Regions from separate parts of the Exiguobacterium sp. s26 genome, predicted to be linked through region 2. Evidence: riboswitches for the same ligand, from Rfam matches in the RefSeq annotation. Region 2 holds a riboswitch; the other holds the start of a gene.

Region 1 (4,310 bases), 210 kb from region 2:
CTCGTCACTCGCTATCCTTCTCGGTGGTCTTGGTGGAATGGCACCGAACCGTCGGAACGATATCGCGCGCATGGGTGTCCTCGCGATTCTCGCAGGTACGCTTGCTAACTTGATGTCAGCCACGCTTGCTGGTCTGCTTCTCTAATCAAATACGATATACTCAGAGTGATCACTTCGGTGGTCACTCTTTTTTGGGGAGGAATGACATATGTATGGAATGATAGCGCTTTTTGATGAACAAACGGAGAAACGAATTCAAGAGGTATGGGAAGGCTTGAAACAAGAAGGAATTACTTCTTATGCATATGAAGTCTCGAATCGACAACCTCATATAACATTAGCTAGTTACAGTAGTTTGAATGTTGAGGCGTATATCGAACTGATGGACAGCTACTATCAATCGAAGGAGATTATAAATCTAACATTTAGTACGTTGGGTACGTTCATTCAATCGAGTGCACTTTTTCTTTCACCTACAATCTCATCCGGATTGAGGAGCCTCCACTTAGAGCATTATTGTATATTTGGGGAGTTTAATGATAACGCTGAGTCCTTATATTTGCCGGACTCATGGATTCCGCACTGTACACTGGCAAACAGATTGTCTAAAGAAAAGATGAAAGATGCTTTTGAATATTGTACTGATATTGTAAAACCTATAGCTGGAAAAATTGTAGAGGTGGCATTAATTGAATTAGTAACACCGATTCACGTTCGAGTATTACATAGAGTAAAATTATCCGCACAAAAGTAACAAAGCTAAGTTACTTAGGTGCATTCTTCTGTCAGGTTTGTCATATGTGACTAGGACCGATAGAAGGGATTGACCAGGAAACGGTGGGGTTTTATCGTTCCTGACGAGGTATATCCACTTCTTGGAGTCTCGGCCAAGTGGCTTGCCAATTCTTTTTATTGATCCGGGCTCGATAAATATGATGGTGTGAAGCGTCGTTCGCAAAGGCCGGGGTCGGTCGTAACTTTAGTTCGACTATGTCGTCGATACCGTAAGGGGCGGCCAGCTTCAAGCGTCCGCCCGCACCAAGACTGACACCGATGGCCGTGACCGTCTCAGGGAAATGGGCCAAGGCATCGACCGCAGATTGATACGGTGGCAATTGATTGACCAGATGCATGCGGGCCTGGTTTTTGACCGACCAAGGGACGTTCGGTAACAGGTCGTGCAGTTGTGCCTCATACTGTTTTTCAATCGCCTCGTCGATGTGAGATCGGTCAAAGTAGATGACATCGACGTCCTCGATCGGCGTCGGTACTTCGTAGCCGTGCGCGTCATCCCATATTTTTGCCCGCACGTATCCGGCACAAATCCACCAATCGGGTAAACCGAGCGAAGCGACGATTGTCAACAGACGCATCAGTTCCACATCAGTCTCTAAAAAATGGGTCACATCTTCAGTCGTGTTCAATCCATCTCCTCCTATTCTCTCATTAGCATAGCGTACCTATACAAAAAGCACCTAGACCCCGGTCTAGGTGCTTGTCAGTTACGCTTGAAGTTGCATGCGCTGGCGTTCGATCCACGGCTTCAATTTGAGGAAGAGTGGGACGAACAAGGCGCTGATCAACAAGGCCTTAATGAAGTTGAACGGCAAGATACCGTATAGGACGAGGTCCGTTTTGACTGCCGGTTGCGCCATCTCGGTCATGCCGAAGAAGAACGCGTAGGCTGGTAAGATGAGCAAATAGTTCAAGATTGCCAAGCTGAGTGCCATCGTGATCGTACCGGCCACGAGGCCTGAAGCGAGCGCTTTATTCGTTTTACGTTTATGGTAGAACCATGCGACCGGATACATGAAGGCGACGCCTGCAAAGAAGTTCGCGACTTCGCCGACCGGAACGCCGCCACCGTTGAAGACATAGTAGAGGACGTTTTTTAGAGCGACGACCACGACGCCTGCGAGTGGGGAGAACACGATCCCGGCGACGAGCGCGGGAATGTCACTGAAATCCACTTTTAGGAACGGTGGTAGGAAAGGCAGCGGGAAGTTAAAGAGCATGAGGACAAAAGAAATGGCCCCGAGCATCGATAGCGTCACCAGTGTTGTCAATCGTTTGTTGCGCGTTGTTTTCATCAAAATCTCTCCTTTTGTCGCTCCTTGATGAATGGCACCCGTCGCATAGAAAAACCCGATTGTATCAAACAATCGGGAGAGTTTACGCGCATACGAAATAGATGTTCTCATCGGTGTTTAGACCACGCCGAAGAAAACATCCGGATATCGGTCGGATGCCGCCATCTTCTCCCATCCAGACTTTACTGTCGGCTTTCGAATCTCACGAAATCAGCAAGCAACGCCTTGCTCGCTCACGGGCTGAGAAGAACTTGTCTTCAATACCGCCGGTCGGGAATTTCACCCTGCCCCGAAGATGGAACGATTTAATTTTTTTTGTTACAGTTTAGTTATACAAGATATTTCACAAAATCTCAAGTCAGTTGACTTGAAGTTAAGATAACGAAGGAGGAGTTCAGATGATTCATTTGACAGAATCAGCCGCATTACAAGTCATCGATATGATGAAACAGACCGAACGCCCCGACGACCAGTACTTGCGGATCAAAGTGCAAGGGGGCGGGTGTACCGGCCTGTCTTATGGGATGGGGTTTGATGAGGATAAGACAGACAAGGACGTTCAGTTTGACCACTATGGTGTCCGTGTCATCGTCGCGGAAGCCGATCACGGGGTCGTCGACGGTCTCGAGATTGACTATAAGCAGTCGATGCTCGGAGGCGGCTTCACGATTAAAAATCCGAACGCCATCGCCACGTGCGGTTGCGGCTCGAGTTTCCGGACGGCATCGAACGCCGGGACACCTGGGGATTGCTAAACGAAAGGCCAATCATGTCTCATGATTGGCCTTTTTTGTATTCAGTCTGTCTCTTCAATCAGAATTAATCGAATGAGTTTCGAAGCCGCGTCTAACTCGATTTGATGTTGCCAAGGACGAAACGCTGTGATTTTACACGTGTCGTTCGTGATGCGGAACGAACAGACGCTCTCTTCCTCTTGGTCAAGGACCGAGTAACGGCTGAAGTCCGATAAGCTTTGGTAAATGGCATATTGTGTCGGTAATTCACACGACCATCCTTTTTCTAATGTGATCTGATGCATGCGTCTCGCCTCTTTCTTCTCTATATATATAAGAATAACAAAAATATTCAAGGATGTGGAAGATTAGTCGAGAGGATGCAAGGGAAAATGAAAAGAGATGTCATTTCATGTAGGAGGGGCAGGGACGATGAGAAAAGTATTGATTTTCGGTGGCTCACGCTATTTTGGAAAGCGGTTGGCGCTTCGGTTGGCGGAGGCCGGTGACGATGTGACGATTGTGACGCGTGGACAACTGCAAGTACCCGAGGCGGAGGGCATCCGGTCGATCAGAGGGGACCGACAGTCGGTGGCGACGATGAAAGATTTGTCACGCGACCATTATGATGTCGTCTATGACAATATTTGCTTTAACCCGTACCAGGCAAAGATCGCCTCGGACGCTTTCATGGACCAAGTCGGTAAATATGTGCTCACGTCGACGATGTCGGTTTATGCGCCAGGCGCCGAGTTGAAAGAAAGTGATTTCAATCCGCTCCATCATGACTATCATCTCGAATCCGAACATGATTACGGGCAAGGGAAGCGAGAGGCTGAATCTTATTTCTTCCATCGCGCCTCGTTCCCGGTCGCGACGGTCCGCTTGCCAATCGTGCTCGGACCCGACGACTATACAGACCGTCTCAAGTTTTATATCGACGCCGTCCGACGGGAAGAGCCGATCGTACTGCATCACCCGGAAGCGAAGATGGGGTTCATCTCAAGCTTTGAGGCGGCCGCCTTTCTAGAATGGGTCGGTCGGGCGAACGTGACCGGACCGTTCAACGCGGCGAGTGAAGGGGTCATCTCGCTCGGGGCACTCATGGAACGGATCGGCCATCACTTAAATAAACCGGTCCAGATTATCAAAGATGGCGAGTCGTCGCCGTACGATACGGACGTCGACTATTATATGTCGATTGCCGAGGCGAAAAAGGCCGGGTTCGTCTTCACCCAACTCGACGACTGGCTCGACCGGGTCATTGTACAAACAATCCGCAAATGAAAAATGGCCCTCATCATCGCGATGAGGGCCACATCGTTATTTCCCGGCAAATACCGAAGTCGAATGTTGCGGGTGACGCGCTGTCGGGTCGACGAGCTGCTTCACTTGGTTGATGGCAATCGGAGCTTCTCCGAAGCCTGTCGCAATCAATTTTACTTTTCCTTCGTACGTGGCGATGTCACCACACGCGAAGATGCCG
Region 2 (4,310 bases):
CAATTTATAAGTGCATTGTTCAAGTTTTTTTAAACCGATTTTATGAACGGGTAGGTCTAAAGTCCTGTTTATACTTTGAAAAAATGGTAACAGTTCTATTACAAATTTAATATTAAATGGGTTCAATTGTAAACAAAAAGTTTTATCGTGGCTAATATGTAATAATCTGTACGAAAAAGTACCCAACTGGCCAATGGGGTCATCACCGTCGCACCAGTTGAGTACTCTTCTATAATAAATTTAATTTTCAGACTAATCAAATGAAAGTTTTGAAAATAACGATTTTTTTTTGAAAGGGTGGTCAGTGAAACGAACGGTCTGCTAAAATAATGGAATTGATGTAAATAAGAAAAGAGGATGTTACGATATGACAATATGGTTATTTTATCTCCTACTCGGCTTGATTCAAGGGTTCACCGAGCCGATTCCAATCTCATCAAGCGGTCACTTGGTCATCTTCCAAGAGCTGTTTGATATCGAGTTACCGGGGCTCTCCTTCGAGATTTTCGTGAACTTTGCCTCGTTGCTCGCCGTGTTAACGATTTATCGGCAGGACGTCGTCCGTCTCGTCGTCAGTCTGTGGACGTTCTTGTTTAAAAAGGACCGCAGTGACGAGACGATGGTCGACGTCAAGTTCATTGGTCTCTTGCTCGTCGCCACGGTCCCAGCCGGTGTGCTCGGCGTCCTGTTCGGCGATTGGATTGGCGAGAAGCTCAGCGGCGTCGCCACGGTCGGTTATACGCTTATCCTGACCGGGGTCGCGCTCTGGTTCATCCGGAATATGCGAGGGAATAAAGGAGACGGCGGCATCACGCTCCGCGACGCCATCTTAATCGGTCTCGCTCAAGCGGTCGCGCTCATCCCAGGGATCAGTCGCTCCGGGGCGACAATCGTCATGGCGATGTTGCTCGGCATCAAACAAGAGTCGGCGCTTCGCTTCTCGTTCTTCCTGTTCATCCCGATCAGTCTCGGGGTGACGATTTTAGATGGACCGGAGTTGTTCACGAATCCAGAAACACGTGATTTGTTCGGACCGCTCATCTTGGCGTTCATCGCCTCGTATGCGCTCACGGCCATCTCGCTCAAATGGTTCCAGCACATCATGGCGAAAGGCGAGCTCAAATACTTCTCCTTCTATTGCTGGGTTGTCGGACTCCTCGTCGTTTTATTCTTGGCTTGATTTACAAAGCGTTGCTCACACGAGCGGCGCTTTTTTTGCGCATTTCGTTTTGCCATCCATTTATTTTTGCGCTAAAGTGGAGACGTACAAACAAATATTCCTTCGGGGTCGGGTGAAAGTCCCAACCGGCGGTGATGGGCGCGAGCCTTAAGTCCGTGACCCGGTCGCACGTGTGCGAACGGTGGATCTAGTGCGATTCTAGAGCCGACAGTATAGTCTGGATGGGAGAAGGAAACATGACAGGTCCACGCGACCTGTAGTTCGTCGTACGTTTTTCTGTAAAGAAAACGCTTATTTGGCTTGCCCAAATGACGACGGACGACTCCCACCGAGACCTTGAGGATCATTCCTTGAGGTCTTTTTGTTTGTACGAAACAAGGAGGGAGATTATGCAACAGTACATGCAACAAGCCATCCAATTGGCCAAATCCGCCTCTTCGACCGGCGTCAATCCGCGCGTCGGGGCCGTCGTCGTCAAGGACGGTCGAGTCGTCGGGTTCGGCGCCCACTTGAAGGCGGGGGAAGCGCACGCCGAAGTGCACGCCATCCGCATGGCCGGTGCTGCCGCCTATGGCGCCACGATGTATGTCACGCTCGAACCGTGCTCGCATTATGGCAAGACACCGCCGTGTGCCGATTTAGTCGTAGAGTCGGGCATCAAACGGGTCGTCATCGCGATGACCGACCCGAATCCGCTCGTGTCAGGGCAAGGCATCGCTCGATTGAAAGCGGCCGGGATTGATGTCGAAGTCGGTCTGCTCGAGAGTGAGGCACGAACGCTCAACGTGGCGTTCTTGCGCTCGCTCGAGACGAAACGGCCGTATGTCATCTTAAAGACGGCGACGAGCCTTGACGGCAAAGTCGCCCTCGATACCGGTGACAGCAAGTGGGTGACCGGAACCGAAGCGAGACGGGACGTCCATGAACTGCGGGCGTCGGTCGATGCGATTTTGACCGGTGTCGGCACTGTCCTCGCTGATGACCCGGCCCTCACCGTCCGGCTCGACCGCGAGACGACGGAACCGCTCCGGGTCGTGCTAGACCGAGAGTTACGCACGCCGCTGTCAAGTCAGCTCGTCCGGACGGCGAACGATGTGCCGGTGCTACTCTACACGACGTCCGACGATCAAACGAAGCGGGACGCGTTCATCGAGCGCGGCGTCGAACTCGCGGCGTACACGTCGCTCGACGCTGTGCTGCAAGACGTCTACGCACGCGGCATCGGTCGTCTGCTCGTCGAAGCGGGACCGACGCTCGTCACATCACTCTTGGACGGACGGTTCGTCGACGAGTGGGTCATGTACCAGTCACCGCGCGTGTTCGGCGGCAAGGGCGGATTTTACCGTTCGCATCATGACGGTCCGCTCGATGCAATCAATCGGTATGACGTGCAATCGATCGAGACGGTCGGCGCCGACATCAAACTCATCATGCGAGAGGGGGAGTCCGATGTTCACGGGAATCGTTGAAGAAATCGGTAGTGTCAAGGCAGTGAAACGCAACGGTCCGTCCCTCCGGCTCACGCTCGCCGGAAAAATCGTCCTCGAGGACGTGAAGCTCGGTGACAGTATCTCCGTCAACGGCACCTGTCTCACCGTGACGACGTTCGATCGTGACAGCTTCTCGGTCGATGTCATGCCGGAAACGCTGAAGGCGTCGAGTCTCGACGGGGTCCGCCCCGGCACGAACGTTAACTTGGAGCGGGCTATGCCCGCGAACGGACGCTTCGGTGGTCACTTCGTATCGGGTCACGTCGACGGGGTCGGGCGCATCGTCAAAAAACAATCGCTCGCGAACGCGGTCTATGTCGACATCAGCTGTGAGCCATCTCTCCTCCGTTATATCGTCCCGAAAGGTTCGATTTCGGTCGACGGGACGAGCTTGACGGTGTTTGATGTGACGGAACGCGGCTTCACGTTGTCGCTCATCCCGCACACGTACAGTGAGACAGTGCTCGGGATGAAACAGGCTGGGGATGCGGTCAATTTGGAATGTGACATGTTGGCTAAGTATATGGAAAAACTCGTAAGTCAAAAACCGATGACGCTCGAATCGCTGGCGTCACAAGGGTATGGAAAGGCGGGATGGTAATGTTTCACTCGATTAAAGAAGCAGTCGAAGAGTTGAAGATGGGACGTCCCATCATCGTCGTCGACGATGAGGACCGGGAGAACGAAGGGGACTTCGTCGTCCTCGCGGATAAAATGACAGCAGAGACGATGAATTTCCTCATCACGGAAGGCAAAGGGCTCGTCTGCGCTTCTCTCGCTGAAGAAGTGGCCGTCCGGCTCGACTTGCAGCCGATGGTCGCGAACAGTACCGACCCGCACGGCACGGCGTTCACGGTCAGTGTCGACCACGTCGATTCGACGACGGGCATCTCGGCGAGCGAGCGGGCCCATACGGTGCGCGAACTCGCGAATAGCAACGCCCGTCCGGCCGATTTCCAACGTCCTGGTCATATCTTCCCGCTCATCGCCAAAAAAGGTGGCGTCTCCGTCCGGCGCGGGCATACGGAAGCGTCGGTCGATTTGGCGCGACTTGCCGGAAGTGAACCAGTCGCCGTCATCTGTGAGATTATCCGTCCGGACGGCGAGATGGCCCGGTTGCCGGACCTTGAACGTGTCGCACAAGCGCATGATTTAAAATTCATCACGATTGAGGAATTAGTTCGCTATATGGAGACGGACCTCGTCGAACGAGAGGCGGACGTCTCGCTCCCCTCGGTGAAAGGGGACTTCCGATTGATCGGTTATCGGAACGTCCTCGACCGGGAAGAACACGTCGCGCTCGTCAAAGGTGAGATCGAACACGCACCGCTCGTCCGGATTCATTCCGAATGTCTGACCGGTGACGTCTTCGGGTCCCATCGTTGCGATTGCGGGCCACAACTGGACACAGCGATGGCGAAAGTGGAAGCCGAAGGCGGTGTCATCTTGTATATGAGACAAGAAGGGCGTGGCATCGGTCTGCTCAATAAATTGAAGGCGTACGAACTACAAGAACAAGGGCTTGATACGGTCGAGGCGAACGTTGCGCTCGGACTTCATGCCGATTTGCGCGATTACCGGGTCAGCGCGGCCATGCTTCGTGACCTCGGCGTCACGAACGTCCGGCTCATGACGAACAA

What was found. A riboswitch is a leader RNA that binds a small molecule or an ion and turns the genes downstream of it on or off. The one in region 2 is predicted to bind FMN.
Region 1: linked by a shared signal. The riboswitch ahead of KNP82_RS01785 (ECF transporter S component) and the one ahead of ribD (bifunctional diaminohydroxyphosphoribosylaminopyrimidine deaminase/5-amino-6-(5-phosphoribosylamino)uracil reductase RibD) in region 2 are both predicted to bind FMN.

Annotation. Positions count from the first base shown of each region.
Region 1 is NZ_JACSLS010000001.1:354,990-359,299, forward strand. Features, by position in the region: gene KNP82_RS01770 (NupC/NupG family nucleoside CNT transporter) at 1-145, shown strand, start outside; gene KNP82_RS01775 (2'-5' RNA ligase family protein) at 209-754, shown strand; gene KNP82_RS01780 (nucleotidyltransferase family protein) at 846-1,373, opposite strand; gene KNP82_RS01785 (ECF transporter S component) at 1,503-2,090, opposite strand; FMN riboswitch at 2,250-2,391, opposite strand; gene KNP82_RS01790 (HesB/IscA family protein) at 2,489-2,845, shown strand; gene KNP82_RS01795 (hypothetical protein) at 2,887-3,129, opposite strand; gene KNP82_RS01800 (Rossmann-fold NAD(P)-binding domain-containing protein) at 3,257-4,111, shown strand; gene KNP82_RS01805 (NAD(P)/FAD-dependent oxidoreductase) at 4,148-4,310, opposite strand, start outside.
Region 2 is NZ_JACSLS010000001.1:144,890-149,199, forward strand. Features, by position in the region: gene KNP82_RS00665 (undecaprenyl-diphosphate phosphatase) at 368-1,180, shown strand; FMN riboswitch at 1,275-1,417, shown strand; gene ribD (bifunctional diaminohydroxyphosphoribosylaminopyrimidine deaminase/5-amino-6-(5-phosphoribosylamino)uracil reductase RibD) at 1,570-2,649, shown strand; gene ribE (riboflavin synthase) at 2,630-3,271, shown strand; gene KNP82_RS00680 (bifunctional 3,4-dihydroxy-2-butanone-4-phosphate synthase/GTP cyclohydrolase II) at 3,271-4,310, shown strand, end outside.